Regions from separate parts of the Bradyrhizobium sp. SPXBL-04 genome, predicted to be linked through region 2. Evidence: predicted binding sites of a transcription regulator. Region 2 holds the regulator's gene; each other region holds the start of a gene.
What was found. Region 2 encodes PhoB, which activates phosphate uptake and scavenging genes when phosphate is short. Its sites were predicted from a motif close to TGTCATNNANCTGTCAT; they were not measured.
Positions count from the first base shown of each region.

Region 1: a site for PhoB is predicted at 2,434-2,450, ahead of ACNJX8_RS24015 (DUF47 domain-containing protein). Genes of this name have one in related genera too.
Region 3: a site for PhoB is predicted at 2,255-2,271, ahead of ACNJX8_RS36690 (YdcH family protein). Genes of this name have one in related genera too.

Region 1 is NZ_CP182472.1:5,042,857-5,047,977, forward strand. It holds gene ACNJX8_RS24000 (peptide chain release factor 3) at 1-204, opposite strand, end outside; gene sugE (quaternary ammonium compound efflux SMR transporter SugE) at 363-677, shown strand; gene ACNJX8_RS24010 (inorganic phosphate transporter) at 670-1,674, opposite strand; gene ACNJX8_RS24015 (DUF47 domain-containing protein) at 1,747-2,391, opposite strand; gene ACNJX8_RS24020 (branched-chain amino acid ABC transporter permease) at 2,548-3,516, opposite strand; gene ACNJX8_RS24025 (branched-chain amino acid ABC transporter permease) at 3,518-4,381, opposite strand; gene ACNJX8_RS24030 (ABC transporter substrate-binding protein) at 4,446-5,121, opposite strand, start outside.
Region 2 is NZ_CP182472.1:8,263,691-8,268,811, reverse strand. It holds gene pstB (phosphate ABC transporter ATP-binding protein PstB) at 1-479, shown strand, start outside; gene phoU (phosphate signaling complex protein PhoU) at 491-1,207, shown strand; gene phoB (phosphate regulon transcriptional regulator PhoB) at 1,223-1,930, shown strand; gene ACNJX8_RS39360 (GcrA family cell cycle regulator) at 2,189-2,701, opposite strand; gene ACNJX8_RS39355 (aspartate aminotransferase family protein) at 3,170-4,378, shown strand; gene argF (ornithine carbamoyltransferase) at 4,378-5,121, shown strand, end outside.
Region 3 is NZ_CP182472.1:7,695,499-7,700,619, reverse strand. It holds gene purE (5-(carboxyamino)imidazole ribonucleotide mutase) at 1-326, opposite strand, end outside; gene ACNJX8_RS36710 (GGDEF domain-containing protein) at 468-1,175, shown strand; gene ACNJX8_RS36705 (hypothetical protein) at 1,178-1,429, opposite strand; gene ACNJX8_RS36700 (hypothetical protein) at 1,451-1,669, opposite strand; gene ACNJX8_RS36695 (YdcH family protein) at 1,823-2,029, opposite strand; gene ACNJX8_RS36690 (YdcH family protein) at 2,358-2,537, shown strand; gene ACNJX8_RS36685 (NAD(P)/FAD-dependent oxidoreductase) at 2,643-3,746, opposite strand; gene ACNJX8_RS36680 (sensor domain-containing protein) at 3,949-5,121, shown strand, end outside.

The sequences.
Region 1 (5,121 bases), 3.2 Mb from region 2:
CGATCGTGTGTTGCGCCGCTCGCCCTTGGCCTTGACCTGGCCGGCGAGGTTAATGGCGCCGCCGAACAGCAGCAGCTTCTCGGTCAGCGTGGTCTTGCCGGCGTCGGGGTGGGAGATGATCGCAAAGGTCCGCCGCCGCGACACTTCAGCGGCAAGCGGGGAACGGGCCGGCGATTCGGCTGCGGTGGTGGCGATGTCGGACATGGCGGGAGCGTTTGGCAGGGAAAATGGGCCTTATCAAGCCTGATTTGGTGATTGCGGAGCCCCTCGGCCAGCCCCATATCGCCGTTTGGGAGGGACGGCCCTCCCTTTCATAGGTCATTGCCTTGCGGGGACGACCCTGCCTTGCCCGGAGGGTCGTCATGGCCTGGAGCATCTTGTTCGTCGCCGGTCTTCTCGAGATCACCTGGGCGATCGGCCTGAAATATACCGAGGGCTTCAGCAAGCTTGTTCCGTCGGTCGTCACACTCGCGGCCATGGCCGGCAGCATCATCCTGCTCGGAGTTGCTCTCAAATCACTGCCCGTCGGAACCGCCTACGCAGTCTGGACCGGAATCGGCGCGATCGGCACCGCGACGCTGGGCATCATCCTGTTCGGTGAGCCCGCGACCGCTTTCCGGCTCGCCAGCATCGCCTTGATCATCGCCGGAATTATCGGATTGAAGCTCGTTACTTGACTATCTGGACCGCCCACCAGCTCAGCGCGGCCACGAGGGCCGCGGCCGGGATCGTGATCACCCAGGCATAGACGATCGAGCTCGCGACATTCCAGCGCACCGCCGAGACACGGCGGGCTGCGCCGACGCCGACGATGGCGCCGGTGATGGTGTGGGTGGTCGAGACGGGAACGCCGAGGAAGGTCGCCATGAACAGGGTCGCAGCGCCGCCGGTCTCGGCGCAAAAGCCCTGCATCGGAGTCAATTTGGTGATGCGCAGGCCCATGGTGCGGACGATGCGCCAGCCACCCATCAGCGTGCCCAGTGCCATCGCGGCCTGGCAGGACAGCACCACCCAGAACGGTACGGAGAATTCGCTGCCGAGATGGCCCTGCGAATAGAGCAGCACCGCGATGATACCCATGGTCTTCTGCGCATCATTGCCGCCATGGCCGAGCGAATAGAGCGAGGCAGAGGCGAATTGCAGGATGCGGAAGGCGCGGTCGACCGCGAACGGTGTCGAGCGCACCGAGGCCCAGGACACGATCGCCACCAGCATCATCGCGAGCAGGAAGCCGACCAGCGGCGACAGCACGATCGCCAGCACCGTCTTGGACAACCCGCTCCACACCGCCGCCGAAATGCCCGCCTTGGCCATGCCGCCACCGACGAGGCCGCCGATCAGCGCATGCGACGACGAGGACGGGATGCCGAGCGCCCAGGTCACGATGTTCCAGACGATGGCCCCGACCAAGGCCGCGAAGATCACCTGGGCGTCGACGATCGAGGGATCGATGATGCCGGTGCCGATGGTCTGGGCGACGTGCAGCCCGAACACCATGAAGGCGACGAAATTGAAGAATGCGGCCCAGAACACCGCGAATTGGGGCCGCAGCACGCGGGTCGAGACGATGGTCGCAATCGAATTGGCGGCGTCATGCAGGCCGTTCAGGAAATCGAACAGCAGCGCGACGGCAATCAAGCCGACCAGAACGGGAAAACCCAACGCAGCATCCACGGCGCGGCCCCTGCCTTAAAGCTTACGCATGATTTGAGCGGAAAACCGCTGCACACTTTTCCGCATCATGCGCTACACTTGCTCGATGACGATGCTGTTGATCTCGTTGGCGACGTCATCAAAGCGGTCGGCAACCTTTTCGAGATGGTCGTAGATCTCGACACCGACGATGAAGTCCATCGCGTTGCCGTTGCGATGCTTGAGGAACAGCTCCTTCAGGCCGATGTCGTGGAGGTCGTCGACGCGGCCCTCCAGCTTGCCCAGTTCCTCCGTGATCGCGCTCAGCATGGCGACGTTCGGGCCGATCGACTGCATCAGCGGCAGCGCGCGTCCCACCAGATTGGCGCATTCGATCAGAAGCCCGCCGATCTCGCGCATCGGCGGCTCGAAGGCGCGGACCTCGAACAGCATGACGGCCTTCGCCGTTTGCTGCATCTGGTCGATGGCGTCGTCCATCGAGGTGATCAGGTTCTTGATGTCGCCGCGGTCGAACGGGGTAATGAAGGTGCGGCGCACTGCCGTCAGCACCTCGCGGGTGATGTTGTCGGCGTCGTTCTCGAACTGATTGACGCGCTGGCAATAGACCGGCGTCTCCTCGCCCCCGTTGAGCATGCCCTGGAGCGCGATCGAGCCCTGGATCACGGTCTGGGCATGACGGTCGAACAGGTCGAAGAACCGTTCTTCCTTGGGCAGGAAAGCACGAAACCATCGCATCATGGGGACAGGCTACCGGTTGGAAATGGCCCGGCCCGGAAGGGCCGTCATGAAACTGTCATAGACCATTTTCGATCCACGCGCGTGTCATCTCGCGCCCGCGGAGCCGGGTCATCCACCGCTTTCAAGCGACCGACAAACCTATTTAAAATCAGCTACTTAGAGCGATCGCCGGAAGTAATGCGCGATTTCACCGATGACGCCGCGGCGGAAGGTGAGCACGCAGATCACGAAGATTCCACCCTGGATCACCGTCACCCACTGGCCGAAGCCCGCCAGATATTGCTGCATGGCGATGATCACGAAGGCGCCGATCACGGGACCGAAAATGGTTCCGAGACCGCCGACCAGCGTCATCAGCACGACTTCGCCCGACATCGACCAGTGCACGTCGGTGAGCGAGGCGTTCTGCGCCACGAACACTTTCAGCGCCCCGGCAAAGCCGGCCAGCGTGCCCGACAGGATGAAGGCCAGGAACTTGTATTGGTCGGTTCGGTAGCCGAGCGAGATCGCCCGCTGCTCGTTCTCGCGGATCGACTTCAACACCTCGCCGAACGGCGAGTTGATGATGCGGAAGATCAAGAGGAAGCCTGCGAGGAAGCCGACCAGCACGACGTAATAAAGCACCGTCGGCTTGGACAGATCGAACACGCCGAACATGTGCCCTTGCGGAATGCCCTGGATGCCGTCCTCGCCGTGCGTGAACGGCGCCTGGAGGTAGATGAAGTACAGGAGCTGCGACAGCGCCAGGGTGATCATCGAGAAATAGATGCCCTGGCGGCGGATCGAGATGTAGCCCGTCACGATCGACAGCACGAACGCCGCGGCGACGCCGACGAGGATGCCGAGCTCGGGCGGGAGCGCCCAGACCTTCAGCGCATGCGCACTGCAATAGCCCGCGGTTCCCAGGAACATGGCGTGGCCGAACGACAGCAGCCCGCCATAGCCGACCAGCAGATTGAAGGCGCAGGCGAGCAGCGCAAAGCACAGCGCCTGCATCACGAAGAACGGATAGACTCCCGTGAACGGCACCGCCGCCAACAGCAGGGCCATCACCACGAAGACGAGCATCTCGTCGCGCATGGCGCGAGGGGTTGTCGGCAGCGTGTCGTCCGTCAGGGTCGTCATGTCAGGCTGCCCTTCCCGTCAATCCCGTTGGCTTCACCAAGAGCACCAGCACCATCAGCACGAACACGACGGTGTTGGAGGCCTCGGGGTAGAAATACTTGGTCAGGCCCTCGATCACGCCGAGCGCAAAGCCGGTGATGATGGAGCCCATGATCGATCCCATGCCGCCGATCACGACCACCGCGAACACGACGATGATGAGGTCGGCGCCCATCAGCGGCCGCACCTGATTGATCGGCGCCGAGAGCACGCCGGCGAGCGCGGCAAGGCCGACACCGAGACCGTAAGTCAACGTGATCATGCGCGGCACGTTGATGCCGAAGGCGCGCACCAGCGTCGGGTTTTCAGTGGCGGCGCGCAGGTAAGCGCCGAGCTGGGTCTTCTCGATCAGGAACCAGGTCGCAAGGCACACCGCCAGCGAGAACACGACGACCCAGCCGCGATAGACCGGTAAGAACATGAAGCCGAGATTCATGCCGCCCCTGAGCTGGTCCGGAATGGCATAAGGCAGACCGGAGGAGCCAAAGTAGTTCTGGAACACGCCCTGCACGATCAGCGCGATGCCGAAGGTCAGGAGCAGGCCGTAGAGATGATCGAGCCCGGTCAGCCATTGCAGCATGGTCCGCTCCAGGATCATGCCGAAGATGCCGACGATGATGGGCGCCAGCAGCAACGCCCACCAATAGTTGATGCCGCCGAGGTTCAACAGGAAATAGGCGACGAACGCGCCCATCATGTAGAGCGCGCCATGGGCGAAATTGATGATGTTGAGCATGCCGAAGATCACGGCAAGCCCGAGACTGAGCAGCGCGTAGAACGAGCCGTTGATCAGTCCCACCAGTAGCTGAGCGTATAGAGCCTGCATCGATCGATCTCGTACCCAGTCCCGTTTTGTTGACGACGGTGCCCGCCAGCGGACGCTGTCGGTACTACTTCTTCACCAGCGGACAGGCGCTTTCCGAGAGCGGCCTGAAAGCCTGGTCTGCCGCCGTCGTGCCGATCAGCTTGTAGTAGTCCCACGGCCCCTTGGATTCCTCGGGCTTCTTGACCTCGAACAGATAGGCGGGATGGAGCTTGCGGCCGTCCGCGCGGATCGTGCCCTTGCCGAACAGTGGATCGTCCGTCGGCATTTCCTTCATCTTGGCGACCACCTTGGCGCCATCGTGCGGATTGCCACCCAACGCTTCCAGCGTCTTGAAATAATGGATCAGGCCCGAGTAGACGCCGGCCTGCACCATCGAAGGCATCGCCTTGTTCTTCATCTTTTCGGAGAAACGCTTGGAGAAGGCCCGGGTGCCGTCGTTCAAATCCCAATAGAAGGTTTCGGTGAAGTTCAGCCCCTGCGCCACTTTCAATCCGAGCGCATGGACGTCGGTGATGAACAGCAGAAGCCCGGCGAGCTTCTGGCCACCTGCGACGATGCCGAATTCCGCCGCCTGCTTGATCGTGTTGGTGGTGTCACCACCGGCGTTCGCCATGCCGATGATCTTGGCTTTCGACGCCTGCGCCTGCAGGAGGAACGAGGAGAAGTCCGCGGTATTGAGCGGATGCTTGACGCTCCCGATCACCTTGCCGCCTGATTTGACCACGACTGCGGCGGTGTCG
Region 2 (5,121 bases):
AGCCGACACCGTTCCCGATGACGATCTACGAGAACATCGCCTTCGGCATCCGCCTCTACGAGAAGATCTCGAAGTCCGAGATGGACGACCGGGTCGAGAAGGCGCTGCGCGGCGGCGCGCTGTGGAACGAGGTCAAGGACAAGCTCAACGCCTCGGGCCTGTCGCTCTCCGGCGGCCAGCAGCAGCGCCTCTGCATCGCCCGCACGGTCGCGGTGCGGCCTGAAGTAATCTTGTTCGACGAGCCCTGCTCGGCGCTCGATCCGATCTCGACCGCCAAGGTCGAGGAGCTGATCCAGGAACTGTCCGAGAACTACACGATCGCGATCGTCACCCACAACATGCAGCAGGCGGCGCGCGTCTCCGACAAGACCGCCTTCATGTATCTCGGCGAACTGATCGAGTTCGACGACACCAGCAAGATCTTCACGTCGCCGAGCGACCGGCGTACGCAGGATTACATCACCGGCAGGTTCGGCTGAGGAGACGGGAAATGGGTACTGAACATACCGCAAAGGCCTTCGACACCGACCTCCAGGAGCTCACCCGCCTGGTCGCCGAGATGGGCGGCATCGCCGAGCGCATGATCGTCGATTCCGTCGACGCGCTGATCCGCCGCGACGTCGCGCTCGGCCAGCGCGTCGTCACCACCGACGCCGAGCTCGACGCGCTGCAGAAGCGCATCGAGGAGCGCGCCGTGCTCACCATCGCCCGCCGCCAGCCGATGGCGGTGGATCTGCGCGAGATCGTCGGCGCCATGCGCGTCGCCACCGATCTCGAGCGCATCGGCGACCTCGCCAAGAACATGGGCAAGCGCGTGGCGGCGCTGGAGACGGACTTCCATCCGCTAAAACTGTTTCGCGGCCTGGAGCACATGACCGACCTCGTGCAGCAGCAGGTCAAGTCGGTGCTGGACGCCTATGCCGCGCATGATCTGCCGGCGGCAATGGCGGTGTGGAAGGGCGACGAGGAAGTCGACGCCATCTGCACCTCGCTGTTCCGCGAGCTCCTCACCTACATGATGGAGGATCCGCGCAACATCTCGTTCTGCATCCATCTGATGTTCTGCGCCAAGAACATCGAGCGGATCGGTGACCACGCCACCAACATCGCCGAAACAGTGTTCTACATGATCGAAGGTCAGGCGATCACCGACAAGCGGCCGAAGGGCGATATGACGACCTTCGCCACGACGGTACCGAATACCTGAGGGAGCGACGACAACATGGGCGCACGCATCATGGTGGTTGAGGACGAGGAAGCTCTCACCGAGCTTCTCCGTTACAACCTCGAAGGCGACGGCTATGACGTGGAGACGGTGATGCGCGGCGACGACGCCGACACCCGCCTCAAGGAACACATCCCCGATCTGATCGTGCTCGACTGGATGCTGCCGGGACTATCAGGCATCGAGCTGTGCCGGCGGCTGCGCACCCGTCCCGAGACCAAGCAACTCCCGATCATCATGCTCACCGCGCGCGGCGAGGAGAGCGAGCGGGTGCGGGGTCTTGCGACCGGCGCCGACGACTACATCGTCAAGCCGTTCTCGGTGCCGGAGCTGCTCGCGCGCGTGAAGGGGCTCTTGCGACGGGCAAGCCCGGAGCGGCTCGCCACCGTGCTCGCCTATGGCGACATCGAGCTCGATCGCGACAAGCGCCGCGTGGCGCGCTCTGGCCGGCCGATCGATCTCGGCCCGACCGAATATCGCCTGCTGGAGTTCTTCCTGGAGCATCCCGGCCGCGTGTTCTCGCGCGAGCAGCTGCTCGACAGCGTCTGGGGCCGCGACATCTATATCGACGAGCGCACCGTCGACGTCCATATCGGACGCCTGCGCAAGCTGCTCAATCTCGGCCGCGAGCAGGACCCGATCCGCACCGTCCGCGGCGCCGGCTATGCGCTGGATGATCGGTTTGCGAAGGCGGAGCAGACGTAAGTTAGGCGGTGTTGCTTTAGCAGGCGGGCGGCTGCCACACTCTCACTGTCGTCCCGGACAAGTGTAAGCGCAGATCCGGGACCCATAGCACAGGGAGTGATTGTTGCGCTAAAAAGGTAACTCCGAGTCCCCGTAGCCACAGCTTGCGGTGGCTGTGGGTCCCGGATCTACGCGCGCTTGAGGCGCGCTTGTCCGGGACGACATCGGATTTGTAGAGCCGCGATCGCACGACGGCTCATTTCTGGTCTCAGAACAAACTCACCGCGTGCTCGGCTTGGCCGGCGCCCGCCGGCGATCCGCGGCCGGCTGATAGGCGACGCGCGAGTGCTGGGCACAGTAGGGCAGGCCGGACAGCGCCCTGCCGCCGCAGAAGAAGAAATCCGGGCTCGATGGATCGCCGACCGGCCAGTGGCAGGTTGCCTCGTTCAATTCCAGCAGCGACAGCCGCTGGCTCATCGGCACCACGTTGTCGTAGGTGACCGGTTCGGCCTCCACCTCGACCTCGAAGGCCTGCGCCAGCGCGGTGTTGCCGCGCGAGATCGGCCGGGTCACCCGCATCATGTGCTGTGCTGGGCGCGCCTTGCGCGGCCGCGGCGCGGCCGAAGATGGGCTCTTGGCGCGGCCCGACAGGCCGAGCCTGTGCACTTTGCCGATCACGGCATTGCGGGTCACATTGCCGAGCTCGGCCGCGATCTGGCTGGCCGAAAGTCCGGCCTCCCAGAGCTTTTTCAGCTGCTCGACGCGATCGTCGGACCAGGTCAAAACCGTCATTGCACCCTTTCCCTCGCTGCGCGCCACCATCCTGGGGCCTCACAGCGAATGCCTAAGCCTTGAAAAACCCGTGCCGCCAGAATCCCTTAAGGCTCGCCGGGCGCGCTACTGACGCCCGAACGTTTACGCCGGTACATGAGGACTTAGAGGATCAGAACCGCTGCACGAGATGTCGTATCTGACAGGCCAAACGCTACAATATGGCGTGACTCCCGCGCAAGAGTCCGCCGACTCGCTTCCACATGTTCCGTGGTGAAAACCCCGCAAAATCGGCACCGCAAGACTACGGATTCAGCGTTTCGCGAGGCTTTCCAGGCGGCATTGACACCGGTCTTGCCAGGCATAAGATAGTGGCGCGTGCCGCCCTTAAAAGGCGGCACGTTTCGTTTTCCGGACCGGTCAATGGTGCGCTGCGCAAGGCACGCCAGGCAGGTCTCAACATCCAAATGCAACATCCAAGTGATGGTCATGACCAACAGCGCCGCGCCGCATCTGCTTCCCGTTTTCGCCAGGGCCGACCTTGGTTTCGAGCGCGGCGAAGGCTGCTGGCTGATCGCGACCAATGGCGATCGCTATCTCGATTTCACGTCGGGCGTTGCGGTGAACGCGCTCGGCCATGCTCATCCCGCGCTGGTCAAGGCATTGCAGGAGCAGGCGACCAAGCTCTGGCACATGTCGAACCTGTTCCAAAGCCCGGACGGTGAGAAACTGGCGGCGCGCCTGTGCAGCGAAAGCTTCTCCGACTTCGTGTTCTTCTGCAATTCCGGCGCCGAAGCGCTGGAATGCGTGATCAAGGTCGTGCGGCGCTATCACGCCGCCAAAGGCCATCCTGATCGCTATCGCATGATCACCTTCGAGGGTGCCTTCCACGGCCGCACGCTGGCGACGCTGGCTGCGACGGGCTCGGCAAAATATCTCGAAGGTTTCGGCCCGCCGATGGACGGCTTCGACCAGGTCCCGCATGGCGATATCGAGGCCGTGAAGAAGGCGATCGGTCCGCAGACCGCCGGCATCCTGATCGAGCCGATCCAGGGCGAGGGCGGTGTGCGTTCGTCGACACCCGCCTTCCTCAAGGCGCTGCGTCAGCTCTGCGACGAGAAGGGCCTGTTGCTCGCGTTCGACGAGGTGCAGACCGGCATGGGCCGCACCGGCGATCTGTTCGCGCATCGCCGTCTCGGCGTCACGCCCGACGTGATGTCGCTGGCAAAGGCGCTCGGTGGCGGCTTTCCGATCGGTGCTTGCCTTGCGACCGCGGAAGCGGCCTCCGGCATGACACCCGGCTCGCACGGCTCGACCTTCGGCGGCAATCCGCTCGCGATCTCCGCTGCGAACGCCGTGCTCGACGTCATGCTCAAGCCCGGCTTCTTCGACCACGTGCAGAAGATGTCGCTGCTGCTCAAGCAGAAGCTCGCCTCCGTGATCGATCGTCATCCTGATGTCGTCAGCGAAGTGCGCGGCGAGGGTCTCCTGATCGGCATCAAGGCGGTCGTGCCTTCGGGTGATCTCGTTGCCGCCTTGCGCCACGAAAAACTGCTCACCGTCGGCGCCGGCGATAATGTCGTGCGCTTCCTGCCGCCTCTGATCGTCACCGAAGCCGAGATCGAGGACAGCATCGGGCGGCTCGAGCGCGCCTGCACGGCTATCTCGTCCAGTCAGACCAAGCGGGCGGCAAGCTGATGAGCAAGTCGCCAAAGCACTTCCTCGACATCAACGAGCTCCCGCTGTCGGAGCTCAAGCGCATGCTCGCCGCATCCTCCGCCATGAAGGCGAAGCAGAAGGCGCATCAGCCGGTCAGGCCGCTCGAAGGCAAGACGCTGGCGATGATCTTCGAGCGCCCCTCGACGCGGACGCGGGTGTCGTTCGACGTCGCCATGCGCCAGCTCGGCGGCGAGCCCATCATGCTCACCGGTGCCGAAATGCAGCTCGGCCGCGGCGAGACCATCGCCGACACCGCACGTGTGCTGTCGCGCTATGTCGACGCCATCATGATCCGCATCCTCAATCACGAGGCACTGCTTGAGCTTGCGGCCTATGCGACCGTGCCCGTCATCAACGGCCTGACGCGCCGTTCGCACCCTTGCCAGGTGATGGCCGACCTCATGACCTACGAGGAGCATCGCGGTCCGATCGAGGGCAAGACGGTGGCCTGGACCGGTGACGACAACAACGTGCTGGCGTCCTGGGCCCACGCCGCCGAGCGCTTCAAATTCCAGCTCAACGTCGCAACGCCGCCGGAGCTCGCCCCGAAAAAGGCGATGCGCGACTGGATCAAGACGACCAATGCGCCGATCGTGCTTGGCACCGATCCGGAGGCCGCCGTGCGCGGTGCCGATTGCGTCGTCACCGACACCTGGGTGTCGATGGGCGACAAGGAAGGCGAGCACCGCCACAACGTGCTCAAGCCCTACCAGGTCAATGCC
Region 3 (5,121 bases), 570 kb from region 2:
ATGCCGGCGGGCATCTGAACGATCGAATACAGCGAATCGAGGCCTTTGAGCGTCTTCGATTCGATGGGTACACCGAACACCGGCAGTTCCGTCAGCGACGCCGCCATGCCCGGCAGGTGCGCGGCGCCGCCGGCGCCGGCGATGATGACCTTGTAACCCGCCGCCTTGGCGCCCTTGGCGAAAGCGAACAGCCGATCGGGGGTGCGGTGTGCCGAAACGATGCGGGTGTCGGCGGCGACGCCGAGCGCGGCAAGCGTATCGGCGGCATGCCGCATCGTGTCCCAGTCCGACTGGCTTCCCATGATGATGGCGATCGGCGCGGTCATGACGTCAAATGTGCCCGGAAAACAGAAAGATAGGCCAGATTAAAGGTTCCGGCCGGCGGCTCGCAAGGCGGTGGCAAGGAGAAGGGAATGCACTATCCTGTCTTGGTGAATCCCCGCAAGCCTTCATTGAGCAGGATGCCCATGAAGAAACCAAAAAGGGCGAGTGCTGCGAAGGCCAAAACGGGCCGAAAGACCAGCGCCAGCCGCTCCAAAGCCGCTGCGAAGCGTCCGGCCAGGCCGGCGCGGCGCCAAACGCCGGCCGATGCCACGGAAACCATCAAGGCGACCATCCGCGGCTTGCGGAGCAAGCTCAAGGCGGCGGAGCGGCGGGTCGCGGAGCTCGAGGCGGCCGCTGACACCGATTTCCTGCTCGAGATTCCGAACCGGCGCGGTTTCGAGCGCGAGCTCAACCGTGCCATTGCCTACATGAAGCGCTACCGCGCCAGCGGGGCGCTGATCGTGCTCGACGTCGATCGGCTGAAGCCGATCAACGATTCCTTCGGACACGCCGCCGGCGACGAGGTGCTGAAGGCGATTGCCGCGACCCTGACGCGGCAGGTCCGCGCCTCGGATGTGGTCGGTCGTCTTGGCGGCGACGAGTTCGCGCTGCTGCTGTGGAATCTCAGCGAGACCGACGCCAAGGCGAAGGCCGCCATCCTCGAGCAGGCGATCGACGAATTGTCTTTCACGTTTCAGGGCCGGCACGTGGCTGCGGGCGCCTCCGCTGGCGTGGCGCTGCTGGGGCCGCAGTCCGACGCAGGCCGCGCCCTCGAGGAAGCCGATGCCGCCATGTATGTGCGCAAGGCGCACCGGCGTCACGAGCCACGGATCAGGCTCGCCAGCAGCTGATCCTACAGCGTGGCGAGATCTTGCGGCACATTGCCGAACTTGCGCAGCAGTGTGGCGTCGCTGAATTCGCCGGTCATGGGATCGCCGCTGCGGCTGAACGCGATCGCGCCGATGTGACCGGCACCGCGCGACAAGATTTCGGCGCGCCGCAACGCGGCCGCCGAACTCTGGCACTCCTCTGCGGCGCCAGCGACGGGCGATCCGTCAGCATCGATCAGGAAGGGCATTGCAACGTAGTAGGTCACATCCGACATGGCGTTGCTCCGATGTTGAACTCAGGCGGCACTGCTCTTGCTCCGCATCTCGTTGGGCGAGGTCTCCGGAATGCAGCCGGCGGAAATCGCCGCCTGCAATTCCGCCAGCTCGGCTTCCAGATATTCATTGGCCATGATCAGCGCCTTGATGGTGCTGCGCAGATTGCCGTCGCACATCGCGATCGCCTGATCGCAGGCTTGTTCATAGTGGCTGTTGTCGAGAAGGGCGATTGCCGACATCTGCGTTGTCCTTCTGCCTTTCCTTGGCGTTTTCCCGTGGCGTCTTCCCTTGGCCTGTCTGGAGCCGAGGATGTCCCGAATGTTCCTATTTTGTTCTTTTTGAGTCAAGCGGATTCACATACGACGACCCGCCGCGAAAGATCGGCGGAGGGCTCAGGCGATGATGTCGGGCGTAATCTGGTCTTCGATGAACGCGATGCGATCGCGTAACAAGAGCTTACGCTTCTTCAACCGCTGTAACCGCAACAGGTCGGGCGCGGGCGATTGATGCAGTGCATCGATCGCCGCATCGAGATCTCGGTGTTCCTGCTGCAACCGGGTGAGCTCGACTTCGAGCTCACGCTCGTTTTCATTGGTCATGTCTGCGGTGGCCGAAAACCGATAGGCGTGAGATCTGGGCTGTGGATGCCCTGTGGAAATTATCGTCCTTGCGCGGCGTGACCGCAAGCGATCTGCGGCCATTGCCCGCCGATCTCCCGCAACATATTTCTGCGAGTCGCTGCGCCGCCGCGCAGACGCATTGATATCATGGATTTTTCTCGCGTGGTTCCTTACTCACGCTTCGTTACATATGAATTTTCAAAAATGACGCCGCGACGACGGATACCCATCGACAGAACGAATCGGTGATGTACAGTCTCTCGTCCGGATCGAATCCTGAGGTTCAACCCTACCGAGGAGGTTTCGAATGACAATTCAGGCACATCTTGTTGAATTGGAACGGAAGCACAAACTTCTCGAAAACGAATTGCACGAAGCTCTCGTGCACCTTTCAACAGACGACCTGCAAATTGTTGAGTTGAAGCGCCGGAAGTTGATGGTCAAGGACCAGATCGAGCGTCTGAAGCAAGGCGACACGCTCCACTAGTGACCCCCGTAACAGCGTAGAGTTGATCGTACCCTTTCAAGCGGGGATGAGTGCCTTTGCGCTCACCCCTGCTGCGATGTGCGTCGTGCAAATTTTGCGCGGCGCCTAGATGTCTGCGAGTTGGGCGACATGATCGGCGATCGCAAGCGACGACGTCAGTCCCGGCGATTCGATGCCGAACAGGTTGATCAAGCCTGCGACGCCGTGATCGCGCGGGCCCTGCATCAGAAAATCCTGCGTGGCCACCGCCGGCGGCACGATCTTCGGGCGAATGCCTGAATAGCTCGGCATCAACGCCCCGTCGGGCAGCGTCGGCCAGTATTTGCGGATCGCGGGATAGAAGCGCTCCGCGCGTGACGGATCGACCTCGTAATTGATCGTCTCGATCCACTCGACGTCAGGGCCGAAGCGGGCCTGCCCCGCCATGTCCAGCGTCAGGTGCACCCCTAACCCGCCGGGCTCGGGCACCGGGTAGATCAGGTGCGAGAACGGCGCCCTTGCATTGCAGCTGAAGTAATTTCCCTTGGCAAGATAGGCCGGCGGAATCCGGTCCAGCGGCATGCCGTCGATGTTGCGCGCCACCGTCGTTGCCGAGAGCCCCGCAGCATTGACGAGCAGATCGCATTGCAGCGTCATCGGCGCCTCGCCGCCAGCCTCGATCTCGATGCCGCCGGCGGTTGCCTTGGCACGGACCAGTGGCGTGTGGAACGCGAAGGCGGCGCCAGCCTCCTCGGCTTCGCCGCGCAGCGAGAGCATGTAGGCGTGGCTGTCGATGATGCCGGTCGACGACGACAGCAGCGCGGCGTCACAGGCGAGCGCCGGCTCCAGCGCGCGTGCGGCCTCGCCCGAAAGCAGCTGCATGTCGATCACGCCGTTGGCCTCGGCATGTGCCTTGATCGATTGCAGCTTCTCCGTCTCTTTCGCGCTGGTCGCGACGATCAGCTTGCCGCAATTTTTGTGCGGGATGCCGCGCTCGGCGCAGTAGCGGTAGAGCGCGTGCTTGCCGCCGACGCACATGCGCGCCATCCAGCTGCCGGCGCGGTAGTAGATGCCGGCATGGATCACCTCGCTGTTGCGCGAGGAGGTGATGGTGCCGATGGCCTCGGCTTCCTCGAGCACGATGACCTCGCGCCCGGCCTGCGCGAGCCGCCGAGCCACCGCGAGCCCGACCACGCCGGCTCCGATGACGACGCAATCGACTTTATCCATGGTCGTGCAGGACGTCCGCTGGAAGCGCCGGTGGCAGCGGCTCTGGAATCGAGGGCGCGCGGCCGTTCTCCGTTAAGGAAGCATTTATCATGTCAGGGCAATTGCCGTATTTCGCGTCAAATTTTTCCGTTGCACATACAGGCGTTTACCCGATCCAAACCCGTGAAGCCAGACAATCCGACGTTGAAATCGCGGGTGGGTGATGGCTGAGAAGAACTGGCACGTGGGCAGCACGCTTCCGATCGCTGTGCAGGCCGTCCTGTGCCTGGCCGGCGCGGTCGCGCCCGCACGCGCCTTTGCGCTGTCGGACAGCTTCACCGCTCCAGGTGATCTCGCCAAGCTCGACCCCAGCGTGATCTGGGAACTCGTGATCGCGGGCATCGTCGTCTGCTCGTTCCTCGCCGCGATCGCGCTGTGGATCCATTCCTCGCTGCGCCGGACCAGGCGCTTGCAGCTGCGGCGCAATGCCTTCGTCTCCTCCGCCATGAACAATCTCAACCAGGGCGTGGTGATGACGGACGCGCAGCGGCGCGTCATCTTCTGCAACGACCGCTATCTCGATATCTATGGCCTGACGCGGTCGGATGTCCGGGCCAACATGAATGGCTACGAACTCCTCGCGCTGCGACGCAAGCGCGGGGTGCTCGGCGGCGCCTCCGACGACGAGTTCTACGAGAAGGCGGCAAGCAGCAACGGTTTGATCACCGAATTGCCGGATGGACGGGCCATCCTGGTGAAATTTCACGTGCTGCCGAACGGCGGCTCGGTGGCGACGCATCTCGACGTCAGCGAACAGCGCAGGCTGTCGCAGCAGCTCGCCTCCACCAAGCAGTTCCTGGAAACGGTGCTGGACAACGTGCCGGCCTGTGTTGCCGCGAAGAACATCGAGGACGGCTGCTACATCTTCGCGAACACCGCCTATGAGCGCTTCTGGGGCTTCTCGCGGGATCACGTCGTCGGCAAGAATGCGCGCGAGCTGTTTGCGCCCGCCTCGGCGGCCAGCATCGAGGCGGCCGACCGGGCCGCGCTCATTTCGCCGGACGGCCAGTTCCGCAACGAATTCGAGGTCGAGCGTGGCGGGGAGCGGCGCATGGTCGCCTCGATCCGGATCGCGGTCCGCAATGAAAGCAATCGGCCCGGATTCTTGCTGCTGGTCTTCGAGGACATCACCGACCGCCGCTCACTGTCGCAGGAGCTGGAGAGCACCAAGAAGTTCCTCGAGCTCGTGGTCGACAACATCCCGGTGGCGCTGATCGTCGAGCAGGTCAAGGACGGCCGCTATCTGCTCGCCAACCGCAGCGCCGAGACGATTCTCAACCGCAGGCGCGAGGAAGCCACGGGCTTGACCGCCGCCGATATCTTCAATCCCAAGGAA